Regions from separate parts of the Paenibacillus sp. YSY-4.3 genome, predicted to be linked through region 2. Evidence: riboswitches for the same ligand, from Rfam matches in the RefSeq annotation. Region 2 holds a riboswitch; the other holds the start of a gene.
What was found. A riboswitch is a leader RNA that binds a small molecule or an ion and turns the genes downstream of it on or off. The one in region 2 is predicted to bind cyclic di-AMP.

Region 1: it holds a riboswitch for cyclic di-AMP, as region 2 does, so the genes downstream of both, ACYUJT_RS24970 (C40 family peptidase) here and ACYUJT_RS24295 (ubiquitin-like domain-containing protein) in region 2, are expected to answer to the same signal.

What each region holds. Positions count from the first base shown of each region.
Region 1 is NZ_BAABMC010000016.1:28,619-38,073, forward strand. It holds gene ACYUJT_RS24960 (M1 family metallopeptidase) at 1-1,785, shown strand, start outside; gene ACYUJT_RS24965 (hypothetical protein) at 1,985-2,806, shown strand; cyclic di-AMP (ydaO/yuaA leader) riboswitch at 3,027-3,164, shown strand; gene ACYUJT_RS24970 (C40 family peptidase) at 3,170-3,661, shown strand; cyclic di-AMP (ydaO/yuaA leader) riboswitch at 3,863-4,001, shown strand; gene ACYUJT_RS24975 (C40 family peptidase) at 4,006-4,482, shown strand; gene ACYUJT_RS24980 (GNAT family N-acetyltransferase) at 4,808-5,305, shown strand; gene ACYUJT_RS24985 (c-type cytochrome) at 5,551-5,910, shown strand; gene ACYUJT_RS24990 (4a-hydroxytetrahydrobiopterin dehydratase) at 5,992-6,300, opposite strand; gene ACYUJT_RS24995 (hypothetical protein) at 6,522-6,815, opposite strand; gene motA (flagellar motor stator protein MotA) at 7,006-7,809, shown strand; gene motB (flagellar motor protein MotB) at 7,793-8,581, shown strand; gene ACYUJT_RS25010 (pseudouridine synthase) at 8,651-9,355, opposite strand; gene ACYUJT_RS25015 (ATP-binding protein) at 9,423-9,455, opposite strand, start outside.
Region 2 is NZ_BAABMC010000014.1:6,023-15,477, reverse strand. It holds gene rsmA (16S rRNA (adenine(1518)-N(6)/adenine(1519)-N(6))-dimethyltransferase RsmA) at 1-115, opposite strand, end outside; gene rnmV (ribonuclease M5) at 122-676, opposite strand; gene ACYUJT_RS24295 (ubiquitin-like domain-containing protein) at 789-1,925, opposite strand; cyclic di-AMP (ydaO/yuaA leader) riboswitch at 2,180-2,396, opposite strand; gene ACYUJT_RS24290 (TatD family hydrolase) at 2,612-3,379, opposite strand; gene ACYUJT_RS24285 (HD domain-containing protein) at 3,399-4,685, opposite strand; gene ACYUJT_RS24280 (AbrB/MazE/SpoVT family DNA-binding domain-containing protein) at 5,027-5,281, shown strand; gene rsmI (16S rRNA (cytidine(1402)-2'-O)-methyltransferase) at 5,451-6,338, opposite strand; gene ACYUJT_RS24270 (tRNA1(Val) (adenine(37)-N6)-methyltransferase) at 6,338-7,108, opposite strand; gene ACYUJT_RS24265 (initiation-control protein YabA) at 7,174-7,551, opposite strand; gene ACYUJT_RS24260 (PSP1 domain-containing protein) at 7,597-8,397, opposite strand; gene holB (DNA polymerase III subunit delta') at 8,527-9,455, opposite strand, start outside.

The sequences.
Region 1 (9,455 bases), on a different contig from region 2:
GTTACAGAATACCATATTGACGTCAAGCTGAATGAACAAGAACGAACGCTGACCGGCACCCAGACGCTATCCTGGACCCATCCAGGGAAAAAAACGGTGAACGAGCTTTACTTTCATCTATATCCCAATGCCTTCGCTTCCTCAGAAACTACTTTTATGAAGGAATCCGGTGGACGACTGCGTGGCGACACCATGCCGAAGAACGGCTGGGGCTCCATAGAGTTAACCGATATTCGGACGATGGATGGAATTTCCCTTCTGCACCGTATTCAGTATGTCCAACCCGACGACGGCAACGCCAATGACAGGACGCTTGCCAAGGTGCGTCTGCCGATGTCAGTGCAAGGCGGCGAGACCATTACGCTAAAAATCAATTTCACCGTGAAATTGCCCAAGATTTTTGCGCGAATGGGCACTGCCGGCGACTTTGTGATGGCTGGCCAGTGGTTTCCCAAGCTGTGCGTATACGAACCTGTCTCAAGAAGAGGAAGAAGTACGGAGGGCTGGAACCTGCACCAGTATCACGGTAACTCGGAGTTCTATTCCGATTTTGGCATTTACAGCGTGAATATCGACGTTCCAAGCGAGTATACGATAGCTGCCACAGGTTTTCCGACCAAACCTGCAATACAGCGGGGCGAACGTAAAATCATCCAGTATTATGCGGACGATGTGCATGATTTCGCCTGGGCCGCATCTCCAAACTTCATCTACGCTGAAGAGCCGTTCTCTTCAGAGGAGGTGCCAGGGGTCCGGATCAAGCTGTATTTGGATCCAGCCCATAAGGACTTGAAGGATCGTTACTTCTACGCCGCTAAGGTCGCATTGTCTAATTTCAGCAAATGGTACGGAAGCTACCCGTATTCCACTTTATCCATCATCGTACCACCCGCCGAAGGGAATGGCGCAGGGGGGATGGAGTATCCGACCTTGGTCACCGCCTTCGGGGCAACCAGCGATTCTCCGGGGTATGACGAGCTGGAGCGCACTGTGATCCATGAAATCGGGCATCAATTTTTTTACGGCATGGTGGCCAGCAATGAATTTGAAGAAGCCTGGCTGGACGAGGCCTTTACTTCCTATGCCGAAGACCGTTTGATGGAGCAGGAATTCGGAATCACGACCAGCCTTCCTATTCAAGCCGCATTGATCCACGATCCTAAGCCGCTGACTCAACCTTCCTGGGAATTCGGCACGGCGGATACTTACGCCAGAAATGTCTATCACCGCGGCAAACTCGTTCTTCTGGACCTCGAGCGGCAGATCGGTACCAAAGCCATGAATCGCACCCTGTCCCTCTATGCGCGCAAATATCGGTTCAAGCATCCGGCCACTGCGGATTTTCAGAGGGTACTCGAGCAAACGACGGGACGATCCTGGAAAGGTTATTTTAACCAGTACGTATACGGCGGAAAAATGGCGGACTATGCCATAGAGAACATTGACATATACAAGGTAGGGCAGGACAGCAATGCTCTGTACGAAGCCATCGTGGACATCACCCGCAAGGGTGGAACCTATCCAAAGGTGCCGATCCTCTTCACCTTCCAAGACGGACATACCGTTCGAAAGGTGCTGGATGGTAAGGAGGAGCATGCACAATTGAAGTTGACTTATAAGGAACCCCTCGCCTGGGCTATGCTCGACCCGGACTACACGCTGATGCTGGAGAACAAACATATTAATAACTACTTTAAGGCTAGTCTCGACGAGAAGGTCAGTACGCGCTCCAATATTATTGTAACGAAGCTGCTCGAAATGCTGACCGGTCCATTTCTGTGGTAGGCTGCTTCCGATGCGAGTTTTGTTCGGAGCTTATTCAGAGCGGTATTGCTCACAAAACTAGGTTTACGCTTCCGATGCAAGTTTTGTTCGGGGCTATTCAGAGCAGTATTGCTCACAAAACTAGGTATGCTTCCGATGCAAGTTTTGTTCGGGGCTATTCAGAGCAGTATTGCTCACAAAACTTTTAGGAGGGAATACCATGCCCTATATTCGCAATGGGTGGAGCAGCGTCAAAAGACAGTTCCCCTCCGTCATCATTCTGTTCCTGTATCAACTGCTGTGGGGAGTATTTCTATACCGGCTGGTCAATACGGCTGTAGTGCAAGTGCTGCACCGCTATCCCGACCCTCCCCCCCATGACCTGAGCCGGATGCTGTTTGTGATCGAGGGGCAAAATAGATTCTGGCAAATTCCCGAGGTTCATCATTACTTATGGATGATCATCGGCATGGTCTTGCTTCGCCTGCTGCTCACTCCTCTTGTCCATGCAGGAATATTATATGGACTGCTTCCTAGCGAGGATAGAGCGCCCGGCCTCCCGCTATTCAGAGGTATTCAGAAATTCTGGAAACCCGTGACCCTGTTCTACTTCCTGGAGCTTATTTTGATCCTGGTCCCTACGCTTTGGCTCCTACCCAGAGTATACACCGCCTTGGCACCCATTCTGCAGGGAAGCGGCCATATCTCGGTCGTTCTAGTCACTATCGCTTATGCTGTCGGCTGGCTCTGCTACAGCTGGTTCATACGCCAAACTGTACTGTTCCTGCAATTCGGCTACTTATTTAAAGGCAATGCCTGGCCGTCCCTGCTCCTTTGCTGGAAACATCTCCTGCCCGGCCTTGGCATCTCCTTTATCCTTGCAGCCTCTTGCTCTATCATATTCATCTTATTCGGCACGGCATCATGGGTCTGGACCGGTCTGCTGGCCCTCATTTTGCAGCAAACATACCCATTCTTCCGCAGTGTTTTCAAAATATGGAAAATATCCTCGCAATATTGTCTATGGCAACAAAAAAGTTAAAATTTCTTCATCTTCTCCCCTCCCTAGAGCCACAAGGCCTCCGCGCATGCGCGGAGGCCTTATTCTATGCTTACTATATAATTCTCGCAATTTAACCATTGCCAAATGATCCCTGCCTTGTTACAATAACAACAGTACTTTTTAAGTAACAGATTTGTAATCATTTCTGTCATAATTCACAAGATGCATGACAGCAGTGTCGAATAAGTTACACATGGTGTTAAAATCACAGCCGAATTCCCGTCACCAGGGAAACGGGGGAACCATTTTGGGTGAATTGATCTCGCTTCAGAGGGATCATAGGGGACCTTCAACCCGAACCCTTAAGCTAACCTCGCAGGCATTGGAAGGAGCATAACTTCTTTGAAGAAAAAGTTGGCTGTAGCAGCTATAAGTTTGTCCATCCTGTTCACCTTAGGGGCTGGCAGCGCTTTCGCAGACTCTAAACTGGATACAACTATTGATTCCGCACTGGGCACTAAATATGTATCTGGCGGTACGAGCACCGATGGCTTTGATTGTTCCGGATTTACCTCTTACGTATTCAAGAGCCTTGATATCAAGCTGCCTCGCACATCGGCATCCCAATACAATATGGGAACAGCTGTCAAGAAGGATGAGCTGAAGGCCGGGGATCTCGTATTCTTCAACACTTCCGGTAATGGAGTGTCCCATGTTGGCGTTATGGTTGATGGCGAGAGCTTCGCCCACGCTTCAACGAAGAAAGGGGTAATCATTACCAAATTAAGCGATGATTATTATGTCAAACGCTATGTCGGTGCCAAACGCATCATGAGCACGGACAAGTACGAAGAGGTTGCGGTTGATAGCCAAGATCATGACGATGTAGAATAATACGTCCAGAAAACCTGTAGAGTGGTTCCTTGCCGAACCCGCCTACAGGTTTTTTTATCCCTCAAAAGGCACAGGATAACTTTACCAACATGCTGCAGCAGAGCCTTTCTTGCAAAAGATGGCCGTTTTTGTTAGAATAACCAAAGTGATAAGTTACAATCTTGTCATCATTGTTGTAAGTCGTTTCGTTTCGGGTGCATACAACTAGATAAGCCGAATTCCCGGCACCCGGGAAACGGGGGAACCATTTATGGGTGAATTGATCTCGCTACATAAGAGATGATAGGGAACCTTCAACCGAATCCTTAAGCTAACCTCGCAGGCCTTGGAAGGAGCACAACATCTTGAGAAAGACTTTGACAGCAGCGGCGACGAGCTTGGCTATTCTTCTTACGTTGGGGACAGCAAGCGCATACGCCGACTCGAACACGACATTGAACAAGACGGTTAATGCCGTCTACGGAACACCTTACAAATTCGGGGGAACGACCACAAACGGTTTTGATTGCTCCGGATTTACAAGCTACGTCTTTAAGAAAATGGGTGTTAAGCTGGCCCGCGTATCGTCAGCGCAGTACAAGCAGGGTACGTCTGTTGCGAAGAATCAGCTTCAGGAAGGAGATCTCGTATTTTTTAATACGACCGGCAAAGGAGTATCTCATGTCGGCATTTATATCGGCGATGGAAAGTTCGCCCATGCCTCTTCTTCTAAAGGAATCCGTACCGATAAATTAAGCAACAGCTACTACAAGGAACGTTATGTCGGAGCGAAACGGATCCTAAGCAAATACGGCTATTCTACCCACGCCGCCCAATCCTAATCACCTAGCCCATTTATGTCTACTGCTTTTACATAGCCCGACAATTCCTGCCAGAATTGTCGCGGCTTTTTTATTAGGACTTAATCGCTCTATCTTATTAACGAAGCTTCAAGGAAAAAGGTTGCAGGCATACACGCCATAGGTACTATTTATCAACGCCCCACTAAACCGTTTTCACTATAAATAGATAACTCCGCCTCCCACGTTAAAAATCTCTCGGCCAGAGCCTTTACAATAAAATAAAATCCCGTTACAGTGTTGATAAAACGATCGCGCCGGCGAAGTTCCATGGCACGGCATTCCCATTTGTACAAGGAGGCGCAAGATGGATAAACGAGATATTCAGTTTAAAATCGTTCCTATGGAAGAACGCCATGGGGAAGCAATCAGTACTTGGCGCTACGACTCTCCCTATGATATCTATAGCTGGCTGCCTTGGGAACAAATGAAGGCTCTTGATGTTGAATTCGGCAATCCGGCCTTACGGGCCGAGCAGTATGTATCCATTCTAGACGAGGAAGGAAATTTGGCCGGGTTCGCCCAATATTTCCCCATGGAGAACGTCACAAGACTCGGGATCGGGATGAGGCCCGATTTATGCGGTCATGGTTTGGGTAAGTCCTTTGTATTAACGATTGTTAAAGAGGCGCAGCGACGCGCACCGTCCGACGTCATTGATCTTGAAGTGCTTACCTGGAATACGCGGGCTATCCGCGCTTATCAGAAATCGGGTTTTGTCATAACCGATCTTTACGAGAAAATGACCCCCGGCGCAATATCCAAGCCGTATTATTGCATGGTATATCGGGGTGAACGCTTATAGCCTGGCCTACAAAGCGTCTGGGAGCGCCTGCAAGGCGGTCTCAGGCATTTATGTGCCATTAAGGGGTTATCTCCTGAAAGGCGCTGCACGGCTTGTTTCCGGCGCGCTGTGAGGATGCTCATAATATATTGTGACTTTTGAGCAATTATACGGGGAATTCGTTGCTTTTTTTGTCACAAATGCTATGATCAAATAGCATGTTCCGTTATAATAATAAGGTAGCTTACATAGGAGGGACGATTGGAATGCAAAAGTGGGTTATGAGCGGGCTATTCTTTGTCGCGTGTGCACTAGCCCTGGTGCTTATCTTTACTTTGCCCGGTAAAGATCAGGTTGCTCAAGAAAATAAGACGCAAATGCCTGAAGTCACATTAAACGCAGAGCAAGCGGAAGCCGTCGTCAAAGCAAACTGCATCAGCTGTCACGGAGACCAACTGGAAGGCTTGGCTGGGCCGAATTTGCAGCATATTGGGGCCACCATGTCAACCGAACAGCTTTACAAGATCATTTCGAAGGGTAAAGGCTCCATGATGCCTGCCTTCAAAGATAAGCTGCAGGACGAGGAAATCGCGAACGTCGCGCTCTGGCTTGCCGAGAAGAAATAATAAGCATGATAAAGACACGCCCACTAGGATACTTAGCGTTCCCGGTGGGCGTGTCCTGTATTTAGTCCAATACCATCACGGCTATAAGCTTTTTTCAGGTGAATTCATTTTATCGAATGCTTCATTGTATTGCTCTGCTTCCTTAATATCTATGGCCGTGATTCCACCTGCTTCCCATGATGTCAAACGAAGCGTAACTGTCTTGTAATCGATCGTAATGAAGGGATGGTGGTTAAAGGCCTCTGAAATAGCCGCGACCTCGTCCACAAAGGCTATGCCCTTCATAAACTCGGAGAAGGTAAATTTACGAACGATCCAGCGTCCCTCTTCCAGCTCCCATCCTTCCAACTTTTCCAAATGCGCCTCAACTTCTTGTGGTGTAAACGGCATGTTCTTTTCCTCCCTGTTCTTTTTCAAGAACTTCCAAAACTATGTAGTGCTCACTAGTACCTTTAATGCACAAAGCTTTATAGGTAAATTAAAAAAATTATACTTTTGGATTATTGTTATTCTTCCCAGGCCCTATTCATGCCTAACGCCAGGAGATGATTACCTGTTCCTAACTTCATATTTTACCACGCCCTAAGGCGCATGCAAAATCATTAATTCCGCTAAACCAGCTTCACTGAGGTCAGCTCCTCTTCGCCAATCAATACATTGATGCGATGAGCCTCCGGGTCATAAATGACGACCCCGCTGCCTACAGTGATCACTGGCTCAGAGCCCAGCCCGAAGAATAAATCCTCAGCCAACGCTTCCAGCACCTCATGTTTCTCTTCCTTGGACAGTCCCTTCCATTCGTCAGGCTCCATCTCAAAGAAAACATAGCAATCCGGAATACGGCCGACTGCCTCCGTAAATTCCGCCAAAATAAATTCATATTCCCTTCCGTGCTTTACTCCCACGGGCGATTCGCTCCCTTCACGATCTCCTAAATAGACCATTGTCTTATTATAAACGAAAATACCACTTAAAAAAAAAAGGTTTTCTGTCGATAAAAAGGATAACCGTTTATTTTCAATGGTTCCGTCTTTTCGCAAGGATGCTTAAAGACGAAAAGCAAGGCTTCAATTTATCTCAAGGACGAGGTGTATAATGGAAATTTCATCACTCATCGGTATTATTCTCGGTCTAGTCGCCGTAATTCTGGGGATGTTCCTTAAAGGAGCTCCGATCGTCAACTTGGTTAATAACCCGGCGGCGTACATCATTATCTTGGTAGGAACCGCAGCGAGCCTGTCCATAGGCTTCCCTTCCTCGGAATTGAAGAAGATTCCAAAGTTGTTCAAGAAGTTATTCGTCAAGCAAAAAATGATCAGCAAGGCAGAGCTCATCTCGCTCTTTATGGAATGGGCTACCGTTACCCGGCGCGAGGGGCTCCTGGCGCTCGAATCCAAGGTTGAGGAGATTGATGACGATTTCCTGCGCAATGGTATGCGCATGATCATTGACGGTAATGATCAGGAGTTTGTCAGCGATGTACTTGCTGAGGATATTGCAGCAACCGAAGAACGGCATCGGGCAGGTGCGCTCATATTCTCCCAAGCCGGGATGTACGCTCCGACCCTCGGGGTACTCGGGGCTGTTATCGGGCTGATCGCTGCCCTTGCAGATATGTCCGATATGGATTCATTGGCGCATGCGATTGCTGCCGCCTTCGTTGCGACACTGCTCGGTATATTCACCGGTTATGTTCTATGGCACCCAATTGCGAATAAGCTGAAGCGCCTTTCGAAGCAGGAAATCGAAATCCGCCTGATGATGGTGGAAGGACTGTTGTCCATTCAATCTGGTGTCTCAACGATTGCCATCCAACAAAAACTGGCTGTATTTCTGACTCCATCGGAGCGCGCCGGTCTATTAGACAAGGTAGGTGAATCCGGTGAGCAAAAAGACTAGGCAGGAGCCCCACGAGGAGCATGCTGACGAATCCTGGCTAATTCCTTATGCTGACCTGATGACGCTCCTTCTGGCTCTATTTATTGTCCTCTACGGCATGAGTTCAACTGATGCCAAGAAATTCGAGGAAATGAGCCAAGCGTTCGGCAGCGTCCTTACTGGCGGAGTTGGCGTGCTCGATCAGAACTCCTTCGAAAGCAACACCAAGACTAACCCGATAGCCAAGGATTCATCCGAAGGCTTGATAAAGAAAAATGAGCTTATGCGCAAAGAGCAAGAGAACCTGGAAGCTCTCAAGAAACGTCTGGACAATTACATTAAAGAAAATGGATTGACGACGCAGCTCGACACGCAGCTCAATCATTCACGCCTTATGATTACGATTAGCGACAACGCCTTATTCGCGTCCGGCGATGCTGTAGTGAAGCCGGAAGCACGGAAGCTGGCTAAAGCCATCTCTACGATGCTGGAGAAGTTCCCGGACTACGAGGTCGTTGTTTCTGGACATACGGATAACATTCCGATTTCGACAAGCGAGTTCCCGTCGAACTGGGATTTGAGCTCCGGCCGCGCCCTGAACTTCATGAAAATTCTGCTGCTTAACACCAAGCTGAATCCGAAGATGTTCAGCTCGACTGGCCAAGGCGAATATCACCCTGTCGCCTCGAACAAAACAAGCGAAGGGCGGGCTAAGAACCGCCGAGTCGAAGTATCAATTATTCGGAAGTACCAGGAAGAATCGAAAACTGGCATCCCGGCGATTAACAAATAATCGTTTGCCGAGCTGATGAAACACTCAGGCCTATAGAGGCCTGGGTGTTTTGTTTTTAAGGGGCACTCCTTATTTAAGATCATAATTCAACGCGGCCCCGAGCTCCTGCCTCTCTTGCGGCGTCAAATCACGCCACGTCCCGATCGTTTGATTCCCCAAATGAATGTTCATAATCCGAATGCGCTGCAGCTTCCGCACTTCATAACCGAGCGCGCTGCACATCCGGCGGATTTGCCGATTCTTCCCCTCGGTCAAAATAATCCGGAATACCCGATCCGTCATTCGAGTGATTTCGCACGGCCTGGTCTTCGTGCCGAGGATCCGCACCCCTTCGCTCATCGCCTTCAAAAAAGAAGGGGTGATGGCCTTATCCACCGTCACAATGTACTCCTTCTCGTGCCGCCCCTCGGAACGTAAGACTTTGTTCACAATATCCCCGTCGCTGGTCAGCAATATTAAGCCTTCGGAGTCCTTATCCAGGCGCCCGATGGGAAAGATCCGCTCCTCATGCCCTACGAAATCTACGATATTCCCCTGAATATGCTGCTCCGTCGTACTCGTGATCCCGACGGGCTTGTTAAGGGCAATATAGACATGCTTCGATGTTTTCAGCGTCAAGGGCTTCCCGTTAATTCTTACGTCGTCCCCCATCTCAGCTTGGCTGCCGAGCTCGGCCGGCTTCCCGTTAATCGTGACCTGGCCGGATTGTACCAGCTTGTCAGCTTCCCGCCGGGAGCAGTATCCCGTCTCACTAATGAACTTGTTGATTCTCACCTTCGATGTCACCCCGTATGCGATCTCTTTGCTAAAACTTCATGTTTCGATGGCCCTGAAAAAAATCCTATGCGCCCTCGCCCTGATGCGGCTCCTCCTT
Region 2 (9,455 bases):
CTAATATATTCTGATCGATCAGGAAATTCTGACCGAGGCTTTTCTTAAATGAGAATCCATGCCGCTGAATAATTTCCTTCGTGCGGCGCGGCGTTGATATATCTTCTCTACTCATGGCACTCTAAACCCCTTTTTCCTCCAGTTGAGCCAGTGCAGCCAGAAACTCCTCCCGGCTAATCCGAAATACGGTCAGCCGTTTGTAGAGCTGCTTGCCGTTGCAATAACCGATGCCAAGCAATTCACCGATCACGCGCCTTCTGGCAGCGGCTGAGGGGTGAACGATCAAGCCGGCGTCTATTAAGTCTTCCCAATCGATGAGCGTATCATCGGCTTCTGCTGATTCAGTCTCGGTACGTACGCGCGCCAGCGCTTCCCTAATGGCTTCGGGAGATGCGTTCTCCACGCCGATATCACCACGCCGTGTAGCATCCGCCTCCCGCAGGAAGGCATGCTTGCAGCCGGGGACCCGGCCTGCGACGATTTTGCGGATGCGCTCGCCGGCATGGTCGGGGTCAGTCAAAATAATGATTCCCCGCCGCTCCTGCGCCAGCTCTATCTTGCGCAGCACGGTCTCGTTGATGGCTGAGCCTCCAGTTTCAATCGTATCGGCCTGTACGGCTCTTTTGACGGCGACGGTATCGTCCCGCCCTTCCACGACAATGACCTCTTTGATCATTGGACAAATACCCTCTTCCTTATACGCAAAAAGAAGAGGACTTCTCCTCTTCTCTCCATACCTTTTTCATTTATCTATAGTATCTTATTCCTTTTACAAAGTAAAACAGGAATTAGTTCAATTCTGGTTTGTTCGGACCGATAACATAAACCGTGCGCCCCTTCTTGCGTCCGAAGTTCTTCGCCGATTGCAGGCTATCGAAATAAACGTCCATTTTATTGCCTTTAATGGCGCCACCCGTATCTTCGGCTTTGCGGAACCCGATGCCTTCGATATATACCCACCAGCCCATAGGAACGACGCTCTTGTCTACGGCGATCGTTCTGCCTTCCGTTACGCGTGTCCCGGAGGCCGTCTTCGTGCCGATGCCGTCCTCTTCGGCGGAATAAGCGGTTAGTGTGACATCTTTGAGCACTTTTTTATATTTAAATGAGACGCCGCCTTTGGTTGCCGTTCCACTGATATCCACTTGATCCGCAGTGCGGGTAATATTAGCGGCGAGCACAGCCTCTGGCTTGGGCTTCGTACCTACAGCGATCACTTTATCCTGAGCCTTCGTCTGGACCTCTTTGCTCAGCCAACGCTTGGTTACGAAATTTCCGTCTTCATACACTTTCTCGACGTGATGTACAACTACTCCTTCGCTGCCCTGCTGCAGCACCTTCGTCTGCCCCTTCTCCAAGTTAGGATCCGAGGTTTTGACGATGGCAAATGGTACGGTCTCTTTGGTCTGTACCGTTTGCTTGGATACGCGCACCACCTTGATCTGGAGATCGGAAGTGACTTTGCTGCTTAAATCCGGAGTTATCTTATCATCCGGGTTTACGGTAATGCCAAGCTCGTTGATAATGCCCTGTACGCTGGATTGGGTAGTTAAAAGCGACTTCGTCTTGCCATCCACGTTTACCTGCACCGGAACCGCCCTTACGATAACGATCCGGTCTCCCTTCTTGAGGGAGCTCTCGAGCGGCCGCGATATGCTATCGCCTTGGCTCAGCACGATGGAGTGTTCATCCAGTACTTGATTCACTAAAGATTTGCGGGTCTCGATCTCCTGTACCTTCCCGTCGACCACCAAATAAATGTTTTTGCTGCTGCCGTTCAGCCAAATCAAAATGACGATGATTGCTGCAACAGTCAACAACGTGACTACCGATATCTGACGTAGATTCTCATGCTTCCATCGCAATGCGTAAGACATACTGGATGAGCGTGATTCATGGGTCTCTTCTTTCTTGAAAATGCCCACTTTCCGTCCTCCTTCATAGTCCCGCCCTAGGTCAATGCATGATGAGATGTTGACGTGACTATTTCGTTTTTTACGAAATGCTAGAACTACAGCATCCCGCATCCTGCCCCAGTCTGGTCGGCATTTGTCACCTCCTGTTTTAAAACAGTATGATGACCCTATTACAATTATTCAAAACAAAAGAAGCCGAAAGAAAGAGTTAGAGCAACTCTTTCGTGGCTTCCTGAAGGTCTTGATGTAATAGGATGCACGAAGTTGCCTCTCTTGACACGCTTACGAGGTTAGCTGTCGGGTTCGGACGAAGAGAGTCGCCCTTTCTTGGTTCATTCGCTCATGGCGCAATGACCTCGAATTCACCCCAAAGATCCTGCAAAGAAATCAAATACGGCAACGCTGACTGAATTAAAACATTTCATCAAGCCGTATCCGGTTCCCCCGTTCTCCTTTTCGGAGACTCAGCGAGACTGGTTCATGGAACATGATTCGATGGCCATAGGCAATGCGCCAAACTCGGCCAAATCGATCACTGAAAAGATTCTATCCTGTTTCAATGCATGTTGTAAAGGACGAATCAAGAACGTTTTCTTAAGAAAATGGTTAAAAAAATGTAATAAACTCGATGTTTTAAATTAAAATGCATTAATCTTTCCTGAAATCTCTTCTTTTCACCACTTTTACTCCCGATTTCACCGAATGGAAAATCGTTCCAGTGCATTACGGGTTGTGATTTCTGCAATTTCTTGGAAGGACAACCCTTTTAATTCAGCAGCTGCCTCCGCTACCAAATGGACATATGCAGACTCATTTCTTTTTCCACGATAAGGATGTGGAGTTAAATAAGGGGAATCTGTTTCAAGCAGCAATCGGTCGAGCGGCGTTTGCTTCAACACCTCTTTAGGCTGTTTGGCATTTTTGAAGGTGATCGGGCCTCCGAAGGATAAATGAAATCCCATATTCAGACATAATTTGGCCGTTTCCCAGCTCCCTGAGAACGAGTGCATCACTCCGCCGACTTCATGAGCCTTCTCTTCCTGCAAAATTCGAACTGTATCCTCATGAGCATCCCGGTTATGAATGACGATCGGCATCCCAAGTTCGCGGGCCAGCCCGATTTGCTTACGGAATACGGCATGCTGAACATCTTTAGGCGAGGTATCCCAATAATAATCGAGACCAATTTCTCCAATGGCAACCACTTTCTCGTGGCGACATAATTCAGCAATCCAATCCAAATCCTCTTCCTTCATGGTGATGGCATCCTGAGGGTGCCATCCAACGGCGGCATATATGAATTCATAGCTCTCGGCCAGCTTCATTGTCGTAGGAATCGTTTCGCGGTTAAAACCGATGTTGATCATGCGCGTAACCCCTTGCTCCACCGCGCGAGAAATCGTTTCCTCACGATCCTCATCAAACTGCTCCGCATCCAAATGCGTATGCGTATCCACTAACATGGCGATATCCCTCCTGTAGTTAAGTCTCCCGGCCAAAAAAACGAGTCAAATCCGCAGACAAATAAGGCCATACCGCCTGCAATTTATTGTCCGGAAAGTACAAATAAAATTTCCCTCGCTGCATGCCGCTAATTGATCGGACAATATCGGATACTTCTGATATTTCCACCAAGCGTTCCTGCTTGTCCAGCAGCAAAATTTGCTTCCCGCGAAGCTCTTCGTCAGGACGAGACACATCATACGGCAAGTCCGTCGGAAAATCAATGACTAGATCATAGTCCGGATTTAAGCCCAATTTTCGGAGTTCTTCGCCGATTTCCGTTATTTTCTCCAAATCGAGCGATTCTAGTTCAACATATTTGTACAACTTGCGATCCATAAAACGAGTGCAAAGATCGACAAGCAGGGGATCTTCTTCATTTTTCCACTGCATAAAAGTGGTTTGAATTAATGCTTCATCTAATAGCAAATATTGCTGCACTGTCAGATCGGAGTCGAACAAGCTCGGTAATGGATGCGGGAGGAAGGAAAATGTATACCCCTCAGCATATAATTCCTTAGCCCGGCGAAAAATTTGCCGCAAAATAATTTCCGAGCTCCGCGTCACTGGATGGAAATAAATTTGCCAATACATTTGGTAACGGGACATTAAATAATCCTCTACCGCATGCATGCCGGTCTCCTTCACAACGATACGTCCCTGGTACGGCCGCAGCATCCGCAATATCCGGTCCATATCGATTGTACCGTAATTGACGCCAGTGAAATAAGCGTCCCTCAGTAAATAGTCCATTCGGTCTGCATCTAGCGGACTCGTTACCAGGTTGACGACGATTTCATTAGAATAGTCCTTCCGGATGACCGAGGCCACTTTGTCCGGGAAGTCATCACCCATTCGCTTCAGGACATGCCCCACCTCCGTATCGCCAAGCAAAATGCGGCAGGTCCAATCTTCATGATTCATGTCGAAGGCTTGTTCGATAGAATGAGAAAAGGGGCCATGCCCCAAATCATGAAGCAGCGCCGCACAGAGCGCGACAAGTCGTTCATCCTTCGGCCAATCCGGGTAATTATTTCGTTCAAACTGGGAAATGATTCGCCGCGTGATCTCATATACTCCTAAAGAATGAGAGAATCTGCTGTGCTCTGCCCCATGGAAAGTCAAATAAGAAGTGCCAAGCTGACGAATCCGGCGAAGCCGCTGAAATTCCTTCGTATTAATAAGTAACCAGATCAATTCATCCTGAACATGAATATAATTATGAACAGGATCTTTGAATACCTTTTCTTCGCGAAGGTTATGCATGGCCAATTCTCCTTGTTTTCAATTTATTTTGAAACTAAAAGAATTTAACGTCTCTGGTTATGTCGAGAGACTCGACAGGTTTTGTCGAATTTTGTCTAACAATGTCACATTAAATGTCGGAAATATGTCGAATGCTTAAAAAGCCCGGTATAAAAGCATTTTTTTAGTGACTTATGTGTATATATGTCTTTAATTTAGTAATTTAACTGAACTCTACCATAAATAGGTTGACTGTTTTGGGAAACGTTGGTATTATAAATATCATAAAAGATAGAAGTTTGTCGAATTATGACGCTTTTAAAAAATTGATAAAATTTTTCGCGAGAGGGGTATCATCAGTCATGATGAAATCAACAGGTATTGTTAGAAAAGTAGATGAACTAGGTCGTGTAGTTATTCCTATCGAATTGCGCCGTACGCTCGGAATCGGAGAGAAAGATGCGCTTGAAATTTATGTAGACGGCGAGCGTATCATGTTGAAGAAATACGAGCCTGCTTGCATCTTCTGCGGCAACGCTGAAAACGTAACTTACTTCAAAGGCAAAATTGTTTGCCATGAATGCCTCACAGAAATTCCAACACCTGTGACAAATTAAGAATTATAGTATATAATAGACTTACTGAATCTGTTAATTCTAACCTTTTTCATATCTCCTTGGTGCCTTCTTCGGCTTGAACCCGGCCGAATGAAGGCACCCTTTTTTTGTGCGTCCTATTTCTTACGTTAAACAGAGGCACATAGCACGTCCAGAATAGACCTTATCACTATATTAGCGATTGATAAATATCCCTCTTGGATACCCCCCGATCATGAGCAGTCTTCTTCATCGCCTCCTTCCGGGACAATCCTTCCTCTTCGTAGTGCGCCACATGATCATGAATAGACAGCGGCTTCCACCAGGCATTTCGCTTCTCTTCGAGCTCCTCTGGATCGGCTCCTTCCACCACAATGCAATATTCCCCCATTGGCGGATGCTCCCCCAGCCATTCCAGGCATTCTCGAATCGTTCCCCGGGCCATTTCCTCAAATCGTTTCGTCAGCTCGCGAGCCAGAACTATTCTCCGGTTCCCTAGAACAGCAAGCATGGATTCCAGGCTCTTGACCAAACGATGCGGGGATTCGTACAGCAATAGCGTACTCTGTTCCTCCTGCTGCAAGTGAAGCATCTCATCCCGCTCCCGCTGTTCCCTAGGAAGAAAACCGATAAATTTGAAACTGTCCGTAGGCAGGCCTGAGACGATTAACGCCGATAATGCTGCATTTGCCCCCGGTACGGGTACAACAGATATTCCCGCCTCGATCGCCAGCTTCACCAGGTCACTTCCGGGATCAGAAATGGCTGGCAGACCGGCATCGCTGACAAGAGCTAAATTTTTTCCTTCTATTATAAGGCGGACCAGTTCTGGGCCACTGGCTAACCGATTATGGTCATGATAACTCAGCAACTTGCCCGGCGTAATTTCGAAATGGGACAATAGCTTTCTCGTCTGTCTAGTATCCTCCGCAGCAATGATATCCGCTTCCCGCAGTATACGCACTGCCCGATAAGTCATATCCTCCAGATTGCCGATCGGCGTAGCGACCAAGTAGAGCGTCCCGTAATCTTGACCCTGTTGCTGCTCGGCGAAACTTCTCTGCACCTTTACACTCATCATTTTCCCTCTTTTGATCCGTAATATATTTCGTATATTTCTTTGCAGTATTCCCCATTCTCTTCGTATACGATCAACGGCGGCAGCACCCTTACATCCGGCTTGCCGTCCCGCAGCGCTTCAATAAGCACCATGTTCGCTTCCATGCCTGCCCGTGGATGTACAAACCGAATGATCTTCGGTTCGAGCCGATATTGCCGCAAAAGAGTTATGATTTCACCAAGCCGTTGAGGCTTGTGCACCATTGACATTTTGCCTCCTGTCCGCAGCAGTCTCATCGAGGAACTGATGACTTCCTCCAGCGTACAGTGAATTTCATGCCGTGCAATCGCCTGGTGCTGATTCAGCTTCAAATCCCCGCCAGTTAGCGGCATGTAAGGCGGATTTACCGTCAGCGCATCATATACGCCGTGCCCCGTCTCCTGCACAAGCTCCCGCAGGTCTCCCTCGCGGATCGTGATCCGATCCTGCAGAGCATTCAGCTGCGTACTGCGGCGCGCCATATCCGCAAGCCGGGGCTGTATTTCAATACCCTCGATTTGCGCCTCCGTGCGCGTGGACAACAGCAGCGGAATGACACCGTTGCCTGTGCACAGATCAATGATTTTACCCCGCTTCGGTACAGCCGCAAAACGTGCCAGCAGCACGGCATCCATGGAGAAGCTGAACACTTCATCGCTTTGAATAATCCGTAAATGATGCGTCAGCAGATCATCCAATCTTTCTTTTTCATATAAAGGTACTTCAGTCGGCAATTGGCCTTTCGTCATCGAATACTCGCCTTTCTTTGTACAGTTGGTTGAAAAAAAACCGTAGGAAGCTCCTACGGCTTTACTTATTTATTCAGAAAAGACAAACAGAACAGGCAATCGCCTTCCGTTCGTAAATGTCCATAATACACGTTACAAATGTGGAATCCCTCGTGATACAGACGTGCGAGGTTATCATGACCTTCCCCGACGATATCGATCGCTTCTGACGGTTCCTTGCCTTCCGGCAATACGGAATCGGCTTGATCTGAAGAAGACGGAAGACGACCTTCAGTGGACTCCCGCTTTAAAATTTTGCGTAATTGCTCATTCTCCAGTCGAAGCTGCTGATTCTCTTCCACCAGCTTCTTCACCTCTAGCATCAGCTTGCTCAATTCGCCGTGGACGGTTCCCATTTGTGTATCCAGCGCCTGCATATTCGTAAAAATATCTTTATTCTCCAAGTTCCCACCCCAGAGTCATCTCTAAAGTTCTATCTTGAAAACTCATTACTTAACGACAACATCGTCTAAAGGAAGTTCCTTGACCTTACCTATTTCGAATAATTGCACATGAACCGAACGCGAACCTGCATTCAGTCCCACTACTTTCCCTTCACCGAGCGATGTTACAACCATCTTGCCTACCGATGGCAGCTCTTCCTTCACGCTCTCATAATTATCATGCTCAAATTTCAAACAGCACATCAGTCTTCCGCAAAGCCCGGAAATTTTCGTCGGGTTCAGCGATAAGCTCTGATCCTTTGCCATCTTGATCGATACGGGTTCGAAGTCACCCAGCCAAGACGAACAGCAAAGTATGCGTCCGCAAGGACCGATCCCGCCGAGCATCTTGGCCTCGTCCCGAACTCCGATTTGGCGAAGCTCGATTCGCGTGCGGAAGATGCTGGCCAAATCCTTAACAAGCTCACGGAAATCGACCCGGCCTTCAGCGGTGAAATAAAAAATGATTTTGTTGCGGTCGAATGTAAACTCAACATCAACCAGCTTCATTTTGAGATCATGATCTTTGATTTTATTTAAACAAGTGGCAAAAGCATTCTTTGCCGCAAGCTTGTTCTCTTCCACAACACGGGCATCAGCATCGTCGGCAATCCGGATGACCTTCTTTAGCGGAAGGACGACATCCGATTCTCCAACCTGCTTCTTCCCGACGACAACCTTACCGTATTCGATCCCGCGCGCCGTCTCGACGATGACGCTCTGATCCTTCTCGACCGGAAGCTCCAGAGGATCGAAATAATATATTTTGCCCGCTTTCTTGAAACGGACACCTACTACAGTGTACAAAAACTTACCCCCTCGTCTAGCACTGGCACTAATAAATATGTGACCTTTCAAATAAATCCCTTGTATTGCATGGGAGAAAGTTTACTGCAAGTTCTGGCGTCATCATGTCAGGTCTTTATCTCTCTACAATTATCCTTCAACGCCAATCAAAAACTGCTCTACGCAAAGCTGGCCATTCATGTTCTGCCTCAGCTTCTTTCGGCTCTCTGCCGCCAGCGCCATTGCCTGAATCCAATGCTCCTGACTGCGGCTAGAAGCATGCCGATTGATGAAATCCAGCTCATCTATGAAAACGATTCGATCATGTCTATGATAGAGCGCATGGAGCATGTCCTTAAACCACAAATGGAAAAGATTAAACAACATGTCCAAATGATCGCTGAGGCCAGCCTTGAAAATAACCTGCTGCGCTGTAATTAAAGGAGTCCCGCCACGTCCTGCGGATTCCTTCCCTAATTGTAACACTACGTTTCTAATTTCTGCAAACCAATTCTGCTGCAAAAGCTCGCGGCATGGACCCAGTCCTGCCGCCAAATGAACGGCACACCTCACTATAGTGGGCGGAAATCCTTCGTTTGATAAAATTTGGAGCATTTGCTCCGGATCAAGCGGCGTAAATGGCACCCACTGCGCCCGCGATTGGATGGTCGGAAGCAGGGCTCGTCCGTTATCCGACAAAAGAATGGCCACAGCCGGAGACGGCGGCTCTTCTAGAAACTTCAGCAAACTGTTCGCCGCCTGCACGGTCATTTTCTCCGACTCGTCGATAATGTAAACCTTGGGATTCCCGCCTTCCGATCGATATGAGAAAATCCGCTGTAAATCGCGGATTTGGTCAATCTTAATGGTCGAGCCCTCGGGAGCGATATAATGGAGATCGGGATGGTTGCCATGCAATACTTTGCGGCATTCCAGGCATTCCCCGCAAGCATCATCCCCGTCCTCCGTACAGAACAGCGCTTGAACGAATGCCATCGCCATCTCCTTCTGTCCGCTTCCCGGGGGCCCGCTGAATATATAAGCATGCGATATCTGGTTACGGCGAAGACCGCTTTGCA